2 regions of the Pyruvatibacter mobilis genome follow, and region 1 is predicted to be linked to the other one. Evidence: predicted binding sites of a transcription regulator. Region 1 holds the regulator's gene; the other holds the start of a gene.
The links. The regulator PhoB, encoded in region 1, activates phosphate uptake and scavenging genes when phosphate is short. The targets are predictions, from matches to a motif close to TGTCATNNANCTGTCAT.
Positions count from the first base shown of each region.

Region 2: a site for PhoB is predicted at 2,379-2,395, ahead of HG718_RS08145 (RNA degradosome polyphosphate kinase). Genes of this name have one in related genera too.

Region 1 is NZ_CP051630.1:2,467,552-2,483,755, forward strand. It holds gene HG718_RS11505 (SDR family oxidoreductase) at 1-1,555, shown strand, start outside; gene HG718_RS11510 (efflux RND transporter permease subunit) at 1,586-4,828, opposite strand; gene HG718_RS11515 (efflux RND transporter periplasmic adaptor subunit) at 4,834-6,201, opposite strand; gene HG718_RS11520 (hypothetical protein) at 6,249-6,452, shown strand; gene argE (acetylornithine deacetylase) at 6,526-7,701, shown strand; gene HG718_RS11530 (hypothetical protein) at 7,688-8,347, opposite strand; gene HG718_RS11535 (Hsp33 family molecular chaperone) at 8,292-9,293, opposite strand; gene argF (ornithine carbamoyltransferase) at 9,391-10,314, opposite strand; gene HG718_RS11545 (aspartate aminotransferase family protein) at 10,328-11,557, opposite strand; gene HG718_RS11550 (ABC transporter permease) at 11,827-12,633, opposite strand; gene HG718_RS11555 (GcrA family cell cycle regulator) at 13,063-13,587, shown strand; gene phoB (phosphate regulon transcriptional regulator PhoB) at 13,716-14,417, opposite strand; gene phoU (phosphate signaling complex protein PhoU) at 14,477-15,220, opposite strand; gene pstB (phosphate ABC transporter ATP-binding protein PstB) at 15,393-16,139, opposite strand.
Region 2 is NZ_CP051630.1:1,730,392-1,734,577, forward strand. It holds gene HG718_RS08145 (RNA degradosome polyphosphate kinase) at 60-2,273, opposite strand; gene HG718_RS08150 (P-loop NTPase family protein) at 2,426-3,106, opposite strand; gene HG718_RS08155 (AI-2E family transporter) at 3,103-4,186, opposite strand, start outside.

The DNA.
Region 1 (16,204 bases):
CCATCCCTATTTCCGCACCAAGCATGATTCCGAAAAAGTGGTGCGCGAGGAATGCACCGTCCCCTGGCGCATCTACCGGCCGGGCATCGTGGTGGGCCATTCCAAGACCGGCTTTATCGACAAGATCGACGGGCCCTATTTCTTCTTCAAGATGCTGCAGCGCCTGCGCAACGCGCTGCCGCGCTGGCTGTCGCTGGTGGGGCTTGAAGGCGGGCACATGAACATCGTGCCGGTGGATTTCGTGGCCGACGCCATGGACCACATCGCCCACAAGGCGGGCCTCAACGGCAAGACCTTCCACCTCACCAACCCGGACAGCATGCCGGTGGGTGACGTGCTCAACACATTTGCGCGGGCGGGCCACGGGCCGGAATTCGCCATGCGGATCGACGCAGGCCTGTTCGGCTTCATTCCCAAGGCGGTGCGCGACGGGATCAAGAACCTGCCGCCGGTACGCACCATCACCGACGGGGTGCTGTCGGATCTCGGCATTCCGCGGGCCACGCTCAAATTCTTCAACTACCCCACCAAGTTCGACAGCCGCGACACCCAGGCGGCACTGAAGGGGTCGGGCATTTCCTGTCCGCAACTGCGCGACTATGCGCCGGTGCTGTGGGATTACTGGGAGCGCAATCTCGACCCGTCCCTGTTCCAGAACCGCACCCTGTCCGGTGCCGTGAAGGGCAAGGTGGTGGTGGTGACCGGTGCCACCTCCGGCATCGGCCTGGCAATTGCCGAGAAGCTGGTGGCGGCCGGTGCCGTCACCGTGATTGCCGCCCGCACGCCGGAGAACCTAGCGGAGACAAAAGCGCTGCTGAAGAAAAAGGCGCGCGGCAATGGCGGCGAGGTCCATGCCTACCAGCTTGATGCTGCGGAGATCGACAGCTGTGATGCCTTCGTGAAGAAGGTGATCGACGATCTGGGCCGGGTGGATGTGCTGGTCAACAATGCCGGCCGGTCAATCCGCCGCTCGGTGCACCTGTCCTATGACCGTTTCCATGATTTCGAACGCACGATGCAGCTCAACTATTTCGGCGCGCTGCGGCTGATCATGGGCTTCCTGCCGCACATGGTGGAGCAGAACGGCGGCACCATCGTGAACATCCTGTCGATCGGCGTGCAGGCCAACCAGCCGCGCTTCTCGGCCTATGTGGCATCGAAGGCGGCACTGGGGGCGTTCTCCTCCTGCGCGGCACCGGAGTTCCAGCACAACAACATTCACTTCTCGAATGTCTATATGCCGCTGGTCCGTACACCGATGATCGCGCCCACCAAGATGTATGACCACGTGCCCACCCTGTCGCCGGACGAGGCGGCGGGGCTGATCGCCAAGGCCATCGTCGAGAAACCGACAAGCGTGAGCACCCGCCTGGGTACCTTTGCGCAGGTGCTGTGGGCGCTGGCGCCGAAGGCGATGAACACGGTGTTCAACACGACCTACCGGCTGTTCCCGGATTCTGCCGCCGCCAAGGGCGAGCCCGGGGAAGGCAAGCCGCATACGCCCAGCAACGAAGCCGTGGCGCTGGCCGCGCTTACCCGCGGCATTCACTGGTAGGGCGCATACGGAATATTACTCACCAGGACACTACTCACCAGGGCGGGGGATGCGGCGGATATTGCCGTTATCCCCCGTTCCGTTTTCAGCATCCTCGATGGCTTCCGCATCCACGTCGATGACGCGGGCCGAACGCTTGCGGCCGAAGCGGCGGCGCACATCCTCCTGGATACCCAGCACGGCCGGCACCACCAGCAGCACCAGGAAGGTGGCGGTGGCCAGACCCCAGGCCAGCGTGATGGCCATGGGCAGCAGGAACTGGGCCTGCAGGCTGGTTTCAAACAGGAGCGGTGCGAGGCCACCAACGGTGGTGAGCGAGGTGAGCAGCACCGCGCGCAGACGGTCCTGCACGCCGCCGATCACGGCCGCACGCACGTCGTCGCCCTCATCCATGCGGTTGTCGATCTGGTCCACGAGGATGATGGAGTCGTTGACCAGAATGCCGGCAAGGCCGAGCAGGGCCACAAAGCTCAGGAGCGTGAGGTCAAAGCCCATGACGAGGTGGCCCAGCACCGCGCCGACAAGGCCGAAGGGAATGATCGACATCACAACGATCGGCCGCACATAGGAGGCGAAGACCCAGGCGAGGATGATGTAGATGGCAATGAGCGCCATCTGCGCGCCGAGACCGAGATCGCCAAAGGCTTCCGCCTGCTCCTCGGCGCGTCCGGAGAAATCGAAGGCGAGATTGTATTTCGCGGCGATCTCCGGCAGGCCGCTGGTGCGCAAGGCGGCGACGACCTGGTTGGAATTGGTGACGGTGGCGTCCACTTCGGCGGTTACCGACACGAAGCTCTTGCCGTCTTCCCGGCGCAGGCGGGAGAAGCCCTGCTGCTCACGGATGGTGACCACTTCGGTGAGCGCCACCTCCTGGCCCGTGGGCGTACGCAGATAAAGCTCCTCCAGCGCGCGGGTGCGCTCACCTTCCGGCAGCTGTACGCGGACGGTCACTTCCTCTTCCTGGCGCGCGAAGCGCTTGGCGATGGCACCTTCGAACGCGTTGCGCACCTGGCGGCCGACGCTTTCGGTGGTGAAGCCGAGGGCCGCCCCGCGCGGGCTGACTTCCAGCACCAGCTCTTGCTTGCCGTAGGGCAAGTCATCCTCGATGTCTGACACGCCCTCAAAAGTGGCCAGCAGGTCGCGCACTTCGAGGGCGGCTTCCTTGAGGGTGCGGGGATTGCCGCCGGTGAGGCGGATGTCGAGGTCGCGGCCCGGCGGCCCGCCCTGGCGCTCGGTGAGGGCAATGCGCTCAATGCCCGGCAGGTCCGGCAGCTCAGCGCGCCAGGCCTCAATCACGTCGCGGGTGCGGACGGTGCGCAGCTCGGAAGCGAGCAGTTCCACCTGCAGATTGCCGCGATTGTCGCCGGACGTGACGCTGAAGGAGCCACCGGTCTGGCCGACGGTGCCATAGGCCATGCGGGTGAGCGCGCCGCGCTCGCCGGCGAGCTTCTCTTCGGCGCGGGCGAGCGCTTCGTCGATCTGGCCGAGGGCGTCGGCGGTCACCTCGCGCGGCGTGCCGGGGGCGAAGACAACCGACGCGGTCACCGTGTCGGCCTCCGGCGAGGGGAAGAACTGGAAGCCGACGCGGCCTGTCACCATCAGGCCGATGCAGATGATAAAGGCGGCGATGGCGAGCGATACCGTGGTGTAGCGGTTGTCGTAGGCGCTGGCGATCAGGCGGCGGAAGGGGCCGGTGCGGAACGCATCCAGGTGGCGGTTGAACCAGATATGGAACCGGCTCTGCGTCATCGGGCCTTCCAGCGCGTGGCGCATGTGGCCGGGCAGCACCAGGAAGCATTCGATGAGGCTGGCGGCCATCACCGCCATAACCACCATGGGCATGGCGGAAAGAAGCTGGCCGATGATATCGCCGATTAGCAGCACCGGCGCGAAGGCCGCGACCGTGGTGAGAATGGCCGCGAGCACGGGGCCGAACATGCGGCGACCGCCGAGATAGGCTGCGACGGTGGGCGGGTAGCCGCGCTCTCTCAGGGTCGTGGCATGCTCGCCCACCACAATCGCGTCATCGACAATGATGCCGATGGTCATGATCAGCGCAAAGAGCGAAATCATGTTGATGGACTGGCCGGTGGCGAGCATGGCCGCCAGGGTGGCCATCATCGCCACGGGAATGCCGGCGGAGACCCAGAAGGCGACGCGGGCATTGAGAAATACGAAGAGGATGACCAGCACCAGCACGAGACCGCCGACACCGTTTTTCACCAGCAGCATGATGCGGTCCACCACCAGGTCCGCCTGCACGTCGAACATCTCGATCCGCAGGGTCGGCGGCAGGGTGGGCTTCAGCTCCTTCAGGGCCGTCTCGACACTTGCCTGCACTTCCAGCGTGTCAGCGGTCAGCGCGCGCTGGATATCGAGCTTGATGGCGAGATCGCCGTTGCGCAGGCCGGTGGGCTGATCCTCATCGAAGCCGTCGCGGATCATCGCCACGTCTTCGAGGCGCACCTTCTCGCCGGTGCCGAGGGATTTGAGCTCGATCTTGCCGAGCGCACCCGCATCAGTGGCAAGGCCGATGGAGCGCAGCTGCTTTTCCTGCGCGCCTTCCAGCGTGCCGGAAGGCAGGTCCTGGCTTATCTGGCGGATGCGGCCTGCGACATCGGCGACGGACAGGTCCAGCCGCCGCAGGTCCGCCTCGGCGATCTCCACCACCAGCTCCGGGTCGCGCACGCCGGTCATCACCACGCGGTCGGCACCGGCATCTAGCAGCACGTCGCGGATGTCCTTGGCGTAGGCGCGCAGGGCGCTTTCAGTGAAGGGGCCGGAGATGGCGAGCGCTGCCACGGATTCATAGAAGATGGCGCGGCTGATGGTGGGGCGTTCGCTGTCTTCCGGCAGGGTGGTGATGCTGGAGACGGCCTGCTCCACATCGGCCTGGGCCTTCTGCATGTCGGTGCTGGAGGTGAATTCGATCACCACCTGAGCGACGCCCTCACGGGCATAGCTCTGCACCTTGTCCACCCCGTCGAGGAAGCGCACCTCCGGCTCGATGGCATCGATGATGTTGCCTTCCACGTCCTCGGCGCTGGCGCCGGGCCAGATGATGGAAAGGGAAATGGTCGGAATTTCCGTCTTCGGAAAGAACTGCGTGTTGAGCTGGGTGAGCGCGTAGAAGCCCGCCACCAGCAGCATGCCCATCAGCAGATTGGCCGCATTGCGGTGCGTGACGAAGAAGCCGAGCAGACCGCTGGGCCGGTCCGCATCGGCAATGCGGCGCGGGGCCTGGTCCGGTCCGAAGGGCTGATGGTCGCTCATGGCGCTCAGGCTCCGCCGGACTGGATATCGACACGGACGCCGGGGCCGGCCTCGTTGAAGCGGGTGACCAGCACCTGGTCGCCCTCGGCCAGGTTGCCGGACACCAGGATGCCCTCCGGCGTGCGGGTGGCGACCTCTACCTTGCGCGGCTCGAGGCGCCCGTCGACGATGGCGTAGATGGTGTCGCCGTCAAACAGCGCGGTCTCCGGCAGCAAGGCCACCTGGGTGTAGCGGGTGTCGGGAAGGCGCACTTCAACGAAGGCACCCGGGCGCAGCGGGGTTTCGGTTCCCTTGGTCTCGAGGCGGGCAAAGGCTTCAACGCCGCCGGAGGCTGCGGAGATTTCCGCCCCCACGCGCTCGATGGTGGCGGTGTATTCCAGCGTGCGCCCGCCGACGCGCCACAGCACGGTGGCCGGGCGGCCGGTGACCCGGCCCTCGGCGGCGATGATGCGGCCATATTGGGCATCGGTCAGGGTAAAGCGGGCTTCCAGACGATCCGCATCCGTCAGATCTGCCAGCCGGTCGTTGAGGCCCACGCGCTTGCCCTGCTCGGCAGCGACGGAGCCGACAAAGCCCGTGAACGGCGCGACAATGCGCGTGTTGCCGAGATCGCGCTCGGCGCGGCGCAGGGCCACTTCGAGACGCTGGATCACGGCCTCCTGCTGCTCCACGCGGGACAGTTCCTGCGCCACATTGCTTTCGCGCTGGTCCACCTGCGCCTGCTGCTGGGCGACAGCGAGGCGGCGGTCGTCCACCGTGGCCTGGGAGATGTTGCCGGACTTCGACAGGCGGACGGCGCGGTTGAGGTCGCGCTGGCGGATGGTGAGCTGCTGGCGGGCATTGGCCAGTGCTTCGTCCTCCAAGGCCGCGCGGGCCTTGATCTCGGCAAGGCGGGCCTTGCCCTCTGAAAGGGAAGCCACGGCGTCATCGCGGGCGGCTTCATAATCGAACGGGTCAATCAGCACCAGCGTGTCACCGGTGGAGACGATGCCGCCTTCCCGGAAGTTTTCGCCGGTCTCGAGGATTTCGCCGGCGACGAGCGCGCGCAGCTCCACCTTGCGACCGGCGACAACCTCGCCGAAGACCTGTAATTGCGGCTGGATGTCGGTGAAGGTGACGGCGGCGGCGCGCACGGTCCAGCTGCGCTCCTCCGGCGGCTCGGGGGTGAGCGTCGGCTGGGTGGCGCGCAGCACCATGAAGATGCCGATGGCGCCCGCGAGGATGAGCAGCGGCATGAAGCGGCGCCACCACGGGCGGCGGGGGGCGTCTTCCGGTGTCAGCGCCTCATCGGGATAGCCGGGGCGCCGGCGCTCCACCGCGCGGGCATCGCCGCGGGGGCTGCGGTCGTCATCCTCATACCGGCCCAAACTCATCCGTCTTCCTTCCCAAAGGCGTCTTCTGCTGCCATTCCGGCGGCCGCATGGCGGCGGATCGCACGCATTATGCGGCGGCAAAGATGAACCGTAAGCCGCCAGAAAGCCGCATCCCGGCCCAAATGCACCCGGCATTCACGCCATCAGACATGGTATACGACCCAAAGCCCACCAATGGTTTCAGCAAATTCACGGGTTTTTCCGGGAATTTGGGGGCTTTCAGACGTATTGAACGCCGCGATCCGGCATGATCCGTCGCCTTTCCCTTGCTGAAGGGGCGATGAGGCCGGATCCGGCTTTTTTGACGGCAAACGGGGTTGTTTCATGACCGGGTCCGACATTTCCATGACCGCGCCGGCACTGCTGCGCCAGCTCATCGCTTTCGACACGACGAGCCATCTGAGCAATCTGGCGCTGGTGGACTTCGTGACCGGGCTGATGGACCGCTACGGCATGCGCTACGAGCTGATCCCCAATGAGGACGGCACAAAGGCCAATCTGTACGGCACCATCGGCGGCGACGGGCCGGACGGGATCGTGCTGTCCGGACATACGGATGTGGTGCCGGTGGAAGATCAGGACTGGTCGAGCGACCCGTTCGACATGGTGGAGAAGGACGGCAAGTATTTCGGCCGCGGCACGTCGGACATGAAGGGCTTTATTGCCTGCGCGCTGGCGCAGTTGCCGAAACTCTCAGCGGCAAAGCTGTCGCGGCCCGTCCATTTCGCCTTTTCCTATGATGAGGAAATCGGATGTCTGGGCGTGCGGCCGATGATCGAGCATCTGGCCGGGCACCTGCCCAAGCCGGGCCTTGTCATTGTCGGCGAGCCGACGGACATGGCTGTCGTGGACGCGCACAAGGGCATCCGCTCCTTCCGGGTGGAAGTGACAGGCCTCGAATATCATTCAAGCCAGACCGACAAGGGCGTGAACGCCATTATGGCGGCAGCCCGGATGATCGCGTTCCTGGGTGAGATCGCCGAAGAGATGAAAGCGCGGGGGGATGCCTCAGGCCGCTTTCAGCCGCCCTACACCACCCTGTCGGTGGGCCGCATCGGCGGTGGCACCGCCACCAATATCGTGCCGCGCCATTGCTGGTTTACTTTCGAGCACCGCACCCTGCCCGACCAGGACGTGGACGAGATCAGCACGCGCCTGCGCCGCTTCGCCGACGAAACGCTGCTGCCGGACATGCGGGCTGTTTATCCGCAGGCGGACATTCGCATCGAGACGCTGGCGCAGGCACCGGGCCTAAAGCCCAGCGACGACGCGTCGCCGCTGGAAACGGCGGTGATGATGCTGGCGGGACGCAATGACCGGGAGGCTGTGTCCTATGCCACGGAGGCCGGGCTGTTCCAGGAAGTCGGTATTCCCACGCTGGTATGCGGGCCCGGCAGCATCCTGCAGGCGCACAAGCCGGATGAATGGGTCGAGACGAAACAGCTTGAGGCCTGTGACGACTTCCTGAGCCGCCTGGTGGACCACATCAGCGCCGGATGATGTAGCCCAACTCGGCGCGGATGCCGTTTTCAAGCTCCTGATTGAGCGAGGTGGCAATCTCCTCCATCAGCGCAAAACGGATGCGGTCGCGCTCATTGAGGCTGGCGCTTTCAAGGATGTCGCGCTTGCCTTCCACCTTCACGCTGATGCCGCCGATACGGCCTGTGACCGGGTCGATGAGATCAACCGCCACTTCACAGACGGCTTCGATGCGCGTGTCCGCCTGATCCTTGAAGAAGCCTTCAACACCCTTTTCCACCGGCAAGGGCTTTTCCGTCACCGAGCCATCGAGCAGGGTGACGCGCAGCAGGCTGCCATCGGCGGCGCCGGGACCGCCGGGCACGGCCCGCAGGCGGTCACGCGTCCAGGTGCGGATGATGCGCACCGGGTTGTTGGGCACGAGATGGCCGATATGGGGCGGCTGGCCGGGCTGCTGCCAGGCTTCCGCGAGGTCGATCTCGGCGACGTCCAGCGCCATCACCTCGGTGTGGCCGAAGGTGAGCGTGGCGTTGACGGGGCCCTGCGGCGGGGCCGTGGTCGCCAGGCAGCCCGCCAGCAGCAGGCTTGCCGCCAGCATCACCACCAGCCGTTCAAGCGCCGGATACTTCCTCCGGCTTGAAGGTGTAGTTGCTGCTGCAGAACTCACATCGCACCTCGATCAGACCGTCTTCCGTGTACATGTCGGCGAGCTCATCTTCGCCGAATCCCTTGAGGACACCGGCAATGTACTCCTGCGAGCAGCGGCATGAGAAGCTCAAGGGGTGCTCGGAGAACACCCGCACGCCGTCTTCGTGATAGAGGCGGTAGAGCAGGGTTTCAGCGGCAAGGCCGGGATCGACAAGCTCATGGTCCTCGACCGTCTCCATGAGGATGCGGGCGCGGTTCCAGTTGTCGTCCTCTTCGGCATCGTCCTGCGCGGGCTCAGAGCCGTCCGGCGCGTCGCCGGGATGGGCATCGCGCACATAGCCGCCATCGGCGGGCATATGCTGGATCATGATGCCGCCGGCACGCCAGCCGCCGCCCGCATGGCCGTCGGCATCACGCTGCATGGTCTCGGCGACGACAAGGCGGATCAGGGTGGGCAATTGCTCGGAGCGGCGGAAATAGGCTTCCCCGCAGGCGGACAGGCTGTCGCCCTCGAGCGGCACCACGCCCTGATAGGAATTGCGGCCGGGGCCCTGATCAACGGTGAGCGCCAGGCTGCCGGTGCCGACAAGGTCAGCCAGCTTCGGGGCCGCGCTGCCGAGTGCCTCGACCTTGTCACGGTCAAAATGGGCGTAGCCGCGCAGGCCCCCATCCTTGGTCATGTCGGCGACCAGCATGTCCACCGGGCCGTTGCTCGACATCTGCACCGTGAAGCGGCCATCGAGCTTCAGCGCCGTGCCGAGCATGGAGGCAAGCAGCAGGGCCTCGCCCAGCAGGCGGGACACGGCGGCCGGATAATCGTGGCGGCCGAGAATATCGCTGATCACCGGGCCGATGCGGGCCAGGCGGCCGCGCACATCCATGCCTTCAATGGCGAAGGGCAGCACGAGGTCGTCGCCCGGAGCCGTCAGGTCACGGGGGGCCGGTTCGTTGGGGGTCACGTCCACGGGGCTTTGTCCGAAATGGGTATCCAAAAGGGGATCGGTTACGAGGTCCGCGCCATGGCTGCCCGGGGCAGCAGCAGCGCGGGCCCCCTAGATGTGGTCAGTCGAGGCACCAGGCAAGGATGCCTTTCTGGGCATGGAGGCGGTTTTCCGCCTCGTCGAACACCACCGATTGCGGGCCGTCGATCACGCCCGCCGTCATTTCCTCGCCGCGATGGGCGGGCAGGCAGTGCAGGAAGATCGCGTCCTTGTTGGCGCGGGCCATGAGTTTTTCGGTCACCTGATAGGGCATCAACAGATTGTGACGGCGCTCGGCCTCCTCGTCGCCCATGGAAACCCAGGTGTCGGCCACCACCGCGTCCACCCCCTCGACACCTGCTTCGGCGTCATGCACGAGGCGCACCTTGCCGCCTGCGGCAATCGCTTCCTCGATGCACTGGCTGGGGGGCGACAGTTCCGGCGGGCAGGCCAGCATCAGCTCGAAGTCGAAGCGATGGGTGGCTTCGATCCAGGAGCGGGCCATGTTGTTGCCGTCGCCCACCCAGGCAACCCGCTTGCCGGCGATGGGGCCGCGATGCTCTTCGAAGGTGAGGATGTCGGCCATGAGCTGGCAGGGGTGGCCGGCATCTGACAGGCCGTTGATGACGGGCACGGTGGCGTGCTCGGCAAGCTCGACCATCTTGGCGTGGTCGTCGGTGCGCAGCATGATGATGTCGACATAGCGCGACAGGACGCGGGCGGTGTCGGCCACCGTCTCGCCGCGGCCCAGCTGCATTTCCCCGCCATTGAGCAGCAGGGTTTCGCCGCCCAGCTGGCGCATCGCCACGTCGAAGGAGACGCGGGTGCGGGTGGAGGGCTGCTCGAAGATCATCGCCAGCAGGTAGCCATCCAGCGGTTTATCCGCATCCGGACGGCCTTTCGGCCAGCCGGTGCGCGCCGTCTTGGCATCGCGCGAGCGGTCAAGGATCGAGCGCAGGGCGGCCTTGTCGATGGTGTTGAGGTCGATGAAATTCTTGTGGGCCATGTTTCAGGGCACCTCAGGTTGCGGCTGCGCCGGATGCGTCCCCCTCCCGGGATTGCGACAGCGCTGCACAGACGGACTCGATACGCGACACGGCATCGGCCGCTTCGTCCTCGGAAATGATGAGCGGCGGGAGCAGGCGGACCACATTGTCGCCAGCCGCCACGGTGAGCAGGCCCTTCGCCATGAGGGCCTTCTGGATATCGGTGTTGGGGGCCTTGCACTTAAGGCCGAGGAACAGCCCGCGGCCGCGCACGGTCTCGATCACGTCGGGATATTCGTCGGCCAGCATGGACAGCCCCTGGGTGAGCCGGCCCGCAACGCGGCGCACATGCTCAAGGAATTCAGGCTGTGCGACTTCATCGATCACCGCGTTGCCCACGGCCATGGCCAGCGGGTTGCCGCCATAGGTGGAGCCATGGGTGCCGGGCGTCATGCCCTTGGCGGCTTCAGCCGTTGCGAGGCAGGCACCCAGCGGGAAGCCGCCGCCAATGCCCTTGGCGGACGCCATGATGTCGGGCACGACGCCCAGATCCATATAGGCAAACAGATGGCCCGTGCGGCCGACGCCGGACTGCACCTCGTCGAAGACCAAAAGAAGGCCGTGCTCATCGGCCAGCTTGCGCAGGGCCTTGATGAAGTCCTTGGAGGCCTCGCGGATGCCGCCCTCGCCCTGGATGGGTTCGATGAGGAAGCCTGCGGTATTGTCGCCGATGGCGGCCTTCACGGCCTCGATGTCGTTGAGCGGCACCTGCACGAAGCCCGGCATCCGGGGGCCGAAGCCATCAAGATATTTTTCCTGGCCGCCGGCGGCGATGGTCGCCAGGGTCCGGCCGTGGAAGGCACCCTCAAAGGTGATCAGCTCGTAGCGCTCAGGGTTGCCGGAGGCTGCATGATATTTCCGCGCCATCTTGATTGAGGCTTCCAGCGCCTCGGCACCGGAATTGGTGAAGAACACCGTGTCGGCGAAGGTGAGGGAAATCAGTTTTTCGGCGAGCTTGGTCTGGCCTTCCACCTGGTAGAGGTTGGAAACGTGCCAGACCTTCTGGGCCTGCCCGGTCAGTGCCTCGATGAGTTTCGGGTGGGCATGGCCGAGCGCGTTGACGGCGACGCCGGCACCGAAATCAAGATACCGGTCGCCATTACTGGCGATCAGCCACGCGCCCTCGCCGCGCTCGAACGAGATGTCGGCGCGCGCATAGGTGGGCAGGACAGGGCTGATGGGCGTCTTGGCGGCGGTACTCACCACGGGGTCTCCGAGAATGCCCGGCGCTTCACGCGGGCGGGCCTGGACAGGAATGCTCCCGATAAATCAGGCCCAGAAACACAAAACGCCGCCGGCGGGCGGCGGCGGGGCCAGATCAGGAAAGCGCGGATTGTTTCTTTTCAGCACGGCCATGTCAATATGCCGCTTGGGACGGAAAAAGGGGCGGAAAATCGCAGTTTTCTGCGCTGCTTTTCCGGGCAGTCAGGGGCGCGGGGACCGGGTCCCGGCGCGCCCCCGGATGCTATGCCCTAGGCCTTGAGCCGGTAGCCCTTCTTGAAGACGTAATGGCACAGGCCCCACAACACCGCGTTGAGGGCCACCAGCACGATGACACCGGTGGTGATGGAGCCGTCCGCATGGCCGGTGAAGCCGTAGCGGAAACCGTCGATCATATAGAAGAACGGGTTGTAGCTGCTGATGCCGCGAGCCACTTCCGGCAGGCGCTCTACCGAGTAGAAGGTGCCTGACAGGAAGGCCAGCGGGGTGATGATGAAATTGGTCACCGCCTGCATGTGGTCGAATTTCTCTGCCCAGACGCCCGCCAGCACGCCCATCAGGGCCAGCGCCAGAGAGGCGGCCAGCACGAAGAAAAGGACGGCCCACCAGTGAGCGACGCCCATGGGGGCAAAGAAGGAAATGACGATGGCCGAGGCCAGCGCCACCACCACGCCGCGGGTGACGCCGCCAAAGGCAAAGGCGGCATTGAGCTCGCCGGGGGACAGCGGCGGCATCAGCATGTCCACCACATTGCCCTGCACCTTGGAAACCAGGATCGAGGACGACGTATTGGCGAAGGCGTTCTGGATCACCGTCATCATGATGAGGCCCGGGCCGAGAAAGGCCAGGTAGGGCACGCCCGCGACGACAGTGTCGGCCCGGCCCATGGCCACGGCGAAGACGGCGAAGAACAGGAGTGCCGTCACCACGGGGCCCGCCACCGTCTGGGTGAACACCTTCATGAAGCGGCGCACTTCCTTGAGGTAGAGGGTCCACAGGCCCAGCCAGTTGACGGAGCCAAACCGGCGCTCGCCGGGCTCAAATTGCACATCGCTCATGATGATCACCCGCCGAACGGGCCCCCAAACGCGGTCCCGGCATGCCTGGCCGGCCCGATGATTTCCCAGACCGCCGATGCCCTGCCCCGCTCTGCGGCGGGTACGGAGGTGGCGGTGTGGTCGGGCTGGCCCGGACGGGGTGAGCCGCACGCCCAAGCGGGCTGCGGCTCTGGCCGGGAGGAAAGACAAAAACGGTCCCGCCGGAAGTAAGCCTGCGGACGCCGTCATGCAAGGGCGCCGCTTTATCCACAGAGGAAGGCGGCGCGACGCACGAAAATCAATATATTGTGGATAACCCCCTATAAAACCACAACATCTCTTGCCGCCGGCTCAAGCGATATTGTAGGTTAACGACACGTTAACACGAGATGTTGTGGTTGCCACCCGCTGGACACCACAAATTCCGGAATGGTTTAGGGGGAGCCGGCGATGTCCTGGACAGATGAACGCGTTGAGCAGCTGAAGCAGATGTGGATGGACGGGCTTTCCGCCAGCCAGATCGCGGCCCGGCTGGGTGGCGTCACCCGCAACGCAGTGATCGGCAAGGTGCATCGCCTGGGCCTGTCCGGCCGCGGCGCGCCGACCCGCGTGACCCGCCGCCGCCCGGCGAGCCCGCGCACGGCGCGCGCCACAACAGCCAGCACAACGACGGCCACACCACGCCGGGAAGCCGCCAAGAAGCCGGCACCTGTCCCTGCGCCGGAACCGGAAGAAGCCGAGCTCCTCAGCGATCCCGCCACCCAGGCCAATCTGCTGGAACTCAACGAGCAGACCTGCAAGTGGCCGATCGGCGACCCGGGCGATGAGAACTTCCATTTCTGCGGCCGCCGTTCGGCCCCTGGCCTGCCCTATTGCGCAGCCCACGCCAAGATGGCCTACCAGCCGCTGCCGTCGCGCCGTGAGCGCAAGGACAAGGCACCGCAGCGCCAGTTCCCGAACCGTATGATCGGCTAAGGGGCACCGGTTTCCGGGCCTTCACATTCAAAACCCGATATGCCACATGCAAAAGGCGGATCCTCCCAAGGGTCCGCCTTTTCATTTGGGGTCTTTCCGGAAGCCCCCCGCGGTCTGCTGAGGCGTGGTCAGTCGCGGAAGTGCTCATCCAGCGCGTAGCCCGCGGAGCGGACGGTGCGGATCGGGTCCTGCTCGCCGGGATTGTTGAGCGCCTTGCGGAGGCGGCCGATATGCACGTCCACCGTGCGGGCCTCCACATAGACATCCGAACCCCAGACAGCATCCAGAAGCTGCTCGCGGCTGAACACGCGGCCGGGATGCTGGATCAGGTGATCAAGCAGGCGGAACTCGGTGGGGCCGAGATGGATTTCCCGGTCGCCGCGGCGCACCCGGTGGGCAGCCCGGTCAACGGCTACGTCGCCGAAGGTAACGATGTCCTCGGTAAGGGCCGGGCGGATGCGGCGCAGCACCGCGCGGACGCGCGCCAGAAGCTCGGTCATCGAGAAGGGCTTGGTGATGTAGTCATCCGCGCCGGTATCAAGCCCGCGCACCCGGTCGGCTTCCTCGCCGCGCGCCGTGAGCATGATGATGGGGATGTTGCGCGTTTCACTGCGGCCGCGCAGGCGGCGGCACAGCTCGATGCCGGAGACCTGCGGCAGCATCCAGTCCAGCAGCACCAGATCCGGCTGCTGCTCGTCGACGATCATCATCGCCTCTTCGCCATCCGCCGTCGTGGTGACGCGGTAGCCTTCCTTCTCCAGATTGTACTGGAGCAGCGTCGTCAGCGCGGCCTCGTCCTCGACGACAAGCACTTGCGGTTGTGTCTTCATGGGTCGTGTACCGGTTGAGCTGGAGCCGGGTGCGCCGGACATGGATGCTGAGGCGAGGTTCATTCAGCTGTTCCTGCGTCCTTGGAGGGCATGTCCTTGGGATATTCGAGCGTGGTGACGCTCGTCGTGTCGCCCTTGGGCCGGTTCTGGCCGATATTCTCGCCCTTCACCAGGAACTGGATGGTCTCGGCGATATTGGTGGAGTGATCCCCGATGCGCTCGAGGTTCTTGGCCACGAAGAGAAGATGCGTACACAGAGAAATGGTGCGCGGGTCTTCCATCATGTAGGTAAGCAATTCGCGGAACAGCGAATTGTACATCTCGTCGATTTCCTCGTCGCGGCGCCACACCACCATGGCACGCTCGTGATCGCGCTGGGCATAGGCATCCAGCACTTCCTTGAGCTGGGTCAGCACCTGGCGGCCCATGCGGCCGAGGCCCTGCATGGCGCGGCCGGGGCTGGCCTGGTCCACGGCCTGGGCGCGCTTGGCGATGTTCTTGGCAAGGTCGCCGATGCGCTCGAGGTCAGACGAGATCTTGATGGCGGAGATGGTTTCGCGCAGGTCGATCGCCATGGGCTGGCGCAGGGCGATCAGGCGCAGGGCCTGAGCCTCGATGTCCACTTCCAGCTCATCGATCTGCTTGTCAGAGGCAATGGTCTGTTCGGCGAGGGTGCGGTCGCGGCGGGTGATGGCGTCGATGGAATCGGCAAGCTGCCGTTCCGCAAGGCCACCCATGCGCGCGAGGCTCTCATTGATCCGGTCAAGGGCCTCTTCGAAGGATGAAACGATATGTCCCTGCACGTGGGTTTCTCCCGAAACGCAATGGGGCGGAGCGGCATGGATGTCATGCCGCACAGGCCCCGCCGCACCTGTTGTTGCCTTGCCGGTGGCGTGGTTGCCAGCGGGCGGAAAGTGCCAGTCTATGCCAATTCACTGCAAAGCCAATCGGCAGATCCGCCCCGGCTGACGCGGCTTACCCGAAGCGGCCGGTGATGTAATCCTGCGTCCGCTCGTCGGTGGGGTTGGTGAAGATCTGCTCGGTGTCGCCCTCTTCCACCAGGATGCCAAGGTGGAAGAACGCGGTGCGCTGCGACACGCGGGCGGCCTGCTGCATGGAGTGGGTGACGATGGCGATGGTGTAGTTTTCCTTCAGCTCGTCGATCAGTTCCTCGATGCGCGCGGTGGCGATCGGGTCAAGCGCCGAGCAGGGCTCGTCCATCAGGATCACTTCCGGCGACACGGCGATGGCGCGGGCGATGCACAGGCGCTGCTGCTGACCGCCGGAGAGGCCGGTGCCCGGTTCGCCGAGACGGTCCTTCACCTCGTCCCACAGGCCTGCACGCTGAAGGGATGTCTCGACGATCTCGTCCATCTCCTTCTTGTTGTTGGCGATGCCGTGGATGCGCGGGCCGTAGGCGATGTTGTCGTAGATCGACTTCGGGAACGGGTTCGGCTTCTGGAACACCATGCCGATGCGGGCGCGGATTTCCACGACGTCCACATTGGGGTCGTAGATGTCGTCGCCATCGAGCTTGATGGAGCCTGACACGCGGGCAATATCCACCACATCGTTCATGCGGTTGAGGCAGCGCAGATAGGTGGACTTGCCGCAGCCCGACGGGCCGATGAGCGCGGTCACCTGGTTCTGGCGGATGTCGAGATTGACGTCGAACAGCGCCTGCTTCTCGCCGTAGAACACGTTGACGTTGCGGGTTTCCATCTTCACCTGCGCATCGGCGGGTGAGGCCTGACCGCGGGCGTGCTGTGCGATGTCTTCAGCTACTG
Region 2 (4,186 bases), 740 kb from region 1:
CCCGGTGCGGCCGATTACGCCGGTACGCACGCCGAGTCAGCTGTCAGTCATACACCAAATCAATCGGTGGCAGTACGGAAACGGAATTGCTTGGGCAGGCTTTCTTCCAGCGCCTTGCCGCGGCCTGAGAGGCTGGGGTTGGTCATGAAGTACTGATGCGCGTTGAAGGGCTTGGCGTCGGGGCCGAGCTCGGTGCGCATATAGGAGCCGTCGGGCATCAGGTCCCAGCTCTGCTCGTTGTCCTCGAGATTGGCGACCATGATCTGGTCGAGGATCTGTTCGTGCACGGTGGCATTTTCGACCGGCACCAGCGTCTCGACACGGCGGTAGAGGTTTCGCGGCATCCAGTCGGCGGAGGAGATGTAGATTTTGGCGCCGGGGTTGGGCAGCGCGTGGCCGTTGCCGAAGCAGACGATGCGCGAATGCTCGAGGAAGCGGCCGACGATGCTCTTGACGGCGATGTTCTCGGACAGGCCGGGCACGCCGGGGCGCAGGCAGCAGATGCCGCGGATCACCAGTTCCACCTTCACGCCGGCCTGGCTGGCGCGGTAGAGCGCGTCGATGACGGAAGCGTCCACCAGCGAATTCATTTTCGCCCAGACGGCGCCCTGGCGGCCCTGCTGCACGTGCTCGATTTCCTTTTCGATGTAATCGATCAGCAGGTTGCGCAGGGTCATCGGCGACAGGGCGAGCTTTTCAAGGTCCGCCGGTTCGGCATAGCCGGTGATGTAGTTGAAGGCGCGCGCAGCATCACGGCCAAGCACCGGATCGACCGTGAAGAGCGACAGGTCGGTGTAGATCTTGGCGGTGATGGGGTGATAGTTGCCGGTGCCGAAATGGCAATAGGTGCGCAGCTCCCCGCCCTCGCGCCTGACAACCATGGACATCTTGGCGTGGGTCTTGAACTCGATGAAGCCATAGACGACCTGCACCCCGGCGCGCTCGAGATCACGCGCCAGCTTGATGTTGGCAGCTTCATCAAAGCGCGCCTTGAGCTCCACCAGCGCGGTCACCGACTTGCCCGCCTCGGCTGCTTCGATCAGGGCACGGACGATGGGGCTGTCAACGGAGGTGCGGTAGAGCGTCTGCTTGATGGCCACCACGTCCGGGTCGTTGGCCGCCTGGCGGACGAACTGCACCACCACGTCGAAGCTCTCATAGGGGTGGTGGACGAGGATGTCCTTTTCACGGATGGCGGCAAAGCAATCGCCGCCATGGTCGCGGATACGCTCGGGGAAGCGGGCGTTGTAGGGGGTGAATTTGAGGTCCGGGCGGTCATCGACGATGAGCTGGGACGTTGAGGCGAGGCCGACGAGGCCATCCACCAGGATCACGTCGCGGGGGCTCACTTCGAGTTCGGAGATGACCAGCTTGCGCAGCTTCTCCGGCATGTCCTTGGCGATCTTGAGGCGCACCACGCTGCCGCGGCGGCGGCGCTTTAGGGCGCTTTCAAACAGCCGCACCAGGTCTTCGGCCTCTTCCTCGATTTCGAGGTCGCTGTCGCGGATGATGCGGAAGACGCCGGAGCCCTTGACCTCGTAGCCGGGGAACAGGCGGCTGGTGAACAGGCCGATGGCGTTTTCAAGCGTGATGAAGCGGATGATTTCGCCGCCGTCGGCCTGGGCGTTGGGCAGGCGGACGAAGCGCTTCACCTGGCTGGGGATCGGCAGCAAAGCGGACATGGGCTGGCCGTCCGACATGCGGCGCAGATCAAGCGCCATGCAGATGCCGAGATTGGGAATGAAGGGGAACGGGTGCGCCGGGTCGATGGCGAGCGGCGTGAGCACCGGGAACACATCTTCGAGGAAGAAGGTTTCCAGCCAGTCCATGTCGGAGGGCGTGAGGGCTGCGGGCTTCACCACCTCAATGCCTTCGCCGGTGAGAAGCTCGCGCAGCTTGCGCCAGGTGACCTGCTGGTCGCGCATGAGGATGCCGGCGGCGGCATTGACCTGCTCAAGCTGCTGGGCCGGGGTCAGCCCTTCCTGGCTGAGCGTATCGACGCCCGCCTGGACCTGACCGTGCAGGCCCGCCACGCGGACCATGTAGAACTCGTCGAGATTGGAGGCCGAGATCGACAGGAAGCGCAGGCGCTCCAGCAGCGGGTGGCTGGTATTGTCGGCTTCCTCCAGCACGCGGCCGTTGAAAGACAGCCAGGACAGCTCGCGGTTGATGAAGCGGTCGTTCGATTCAAGCGTGATTCCGGCGAACTGGCCGGCAATGTCGTCCAGGGTCGTAGCCTTGGTCTGGACCGTATTCTCGGCTTCTAGCGTCATGGATACACCTGTTCCGGAAATCATGGCGCCCTTAAGCGGCGGCATCCATCGGAGACACCATCGGGCAGCGCGAACATCAAGTTAGCGCAGGCATCGCACCAAGTTATGACGGATGCGTGACAGCTTCCAGCGCGGCGGGGAAAACGGGTCTGTCAGCCCGCGTCGGCGGGAGCGTTCAGCACATCGCGAATCACGCTCATATTGAGGCGTTTGCCGTGGCTGAGGGCATGCATGTCGATGCGCTGCACCACGTCGCGGGCGGCGTGCGCCGAGCGGTCGATGCGGTTGGAAATATATTCCAGCATTGTGGGCGTGGCGTGGACCCCGCGGTCAGCGAAATGCTTGGCGATGAGCTGGAGCAGAAGCATCTCGTCCGGCGCGTGCAGCTGCACTGTGGGGGCAGCGTTGAGTCGGGACATGAGGTCAGGCAGGGGGAAGTGCAGGGCTGCGGGGCTTTCAGCGCTGGTGAGCAGCAGAAAGGCACCGGTCTCCCGCGCGAAATTGAGCAGGTGGAACAGCGCCTCCGGGTCACGTAGCTGGTGCAGGTTTTCCACCACCAGCGCCTTGGTGGCCAGAAGCTCGGGCACATCTTCCTTGCGCAGGGCCTGTGCCTCGCAGGGCAAGGCGCGGGCCTTGCTGCGCCACACATCAGCCAGATGCGACTTGCCGCTGCCCGCGGGGCCCACCAGCACGGCGACGGGCTGGGGCCAGTCCGGCCAGCGGTCGATCCAGGTTACAGCGACGGCATTGCTGTCGCTCACCAGAAAGTCCTCGCGTCCCTGGGCGGCGCGATGGGCAAGCGGCAGGGGCAGCTGGGGGCCGGGTGCGCTCACGCCTCCCCTCCCTTCGCAGGTTCTTCGTCTTTTCCGGGATCATCCGTGGGCGGTGCATCCGCCGCGGGACTGAGATATCTGCCGCTGCCGCGATACAGATCGCTCTTGAGATATTCCGACACGCCGAAGCGGGCGAGGACGCCGATGACGGCGGCGAGCGGCAGAGCCAGCAGCACACCGACAAAGCCGAACATGGTGCCGAAGGCGAACAGGGCGAAGATGACCCAGACCGGGTGCAGCTTGACCCGTGAGCCGACAAGCCAGGGGGTGAGGATGTTGCCTTCGATCGCCTGCCCGATCCAGAAAACCAGCGCGACGGCGCCGATCATCACCGGGTCCGGCCAGAACTGGACGAGGGCGAGACCGACCGACAGGACAAGGCCCGTGGCCGCCCCCAGATAGGGAATGAAGCTGACGATGCCGGCAATGACGCCGACCACAAGGCCGAATTCGAGGCCCACCAGCGACAGGCCGGTGGCATAGAAGGTGCCGAGCACGAGGCAGACCGTGACCTGGCCGCGGACAAAGCCCGACAGCATCTCGTTCATCTCGCGGGCGAGGCCGCGAATGGTGTCGGCGTGGTCGCGCGGCAGCCAGCTATCGACCTGGGCCACCATGCGGTCCCAGTCCAACAGCAGGTAGAAGGCGACGACCGGCGTGACGAAGACCAGCGACAGGAAGCCGACGAAAGCGAGACTGCCGGAGATGGCGCGCTCAAAGACGCCGCCGACCCAGCCCACCGCCGTCTTGGCGAGGTCCCCGAAGGCGGCTTCGAAATCGGTATCAAGGGTCGAGATGAACTGGGCCAGGCGGCCATCCATCACGCGGTCGACGAGCGCCTGGAGCTGCTCGAGATAGCCGGGCACCCGGTTGGCGAAGGCGATGAACTGGTCCTGCAGCACGGGCAGCAGCAGCACGATGCCGAGGATGAGCAGCAGCACGGCGATGATGGAGATGACGGTGGTGGCGGCCATGCGGCTGAAACCCGCTGCTTCCAGCCTGTCGGCCACCGGGTCGAGGAAATAGGCGATGGCCATGCCGGCCACGAAGGGCAGCATGATGCCGCTGAGGAAATGCAGG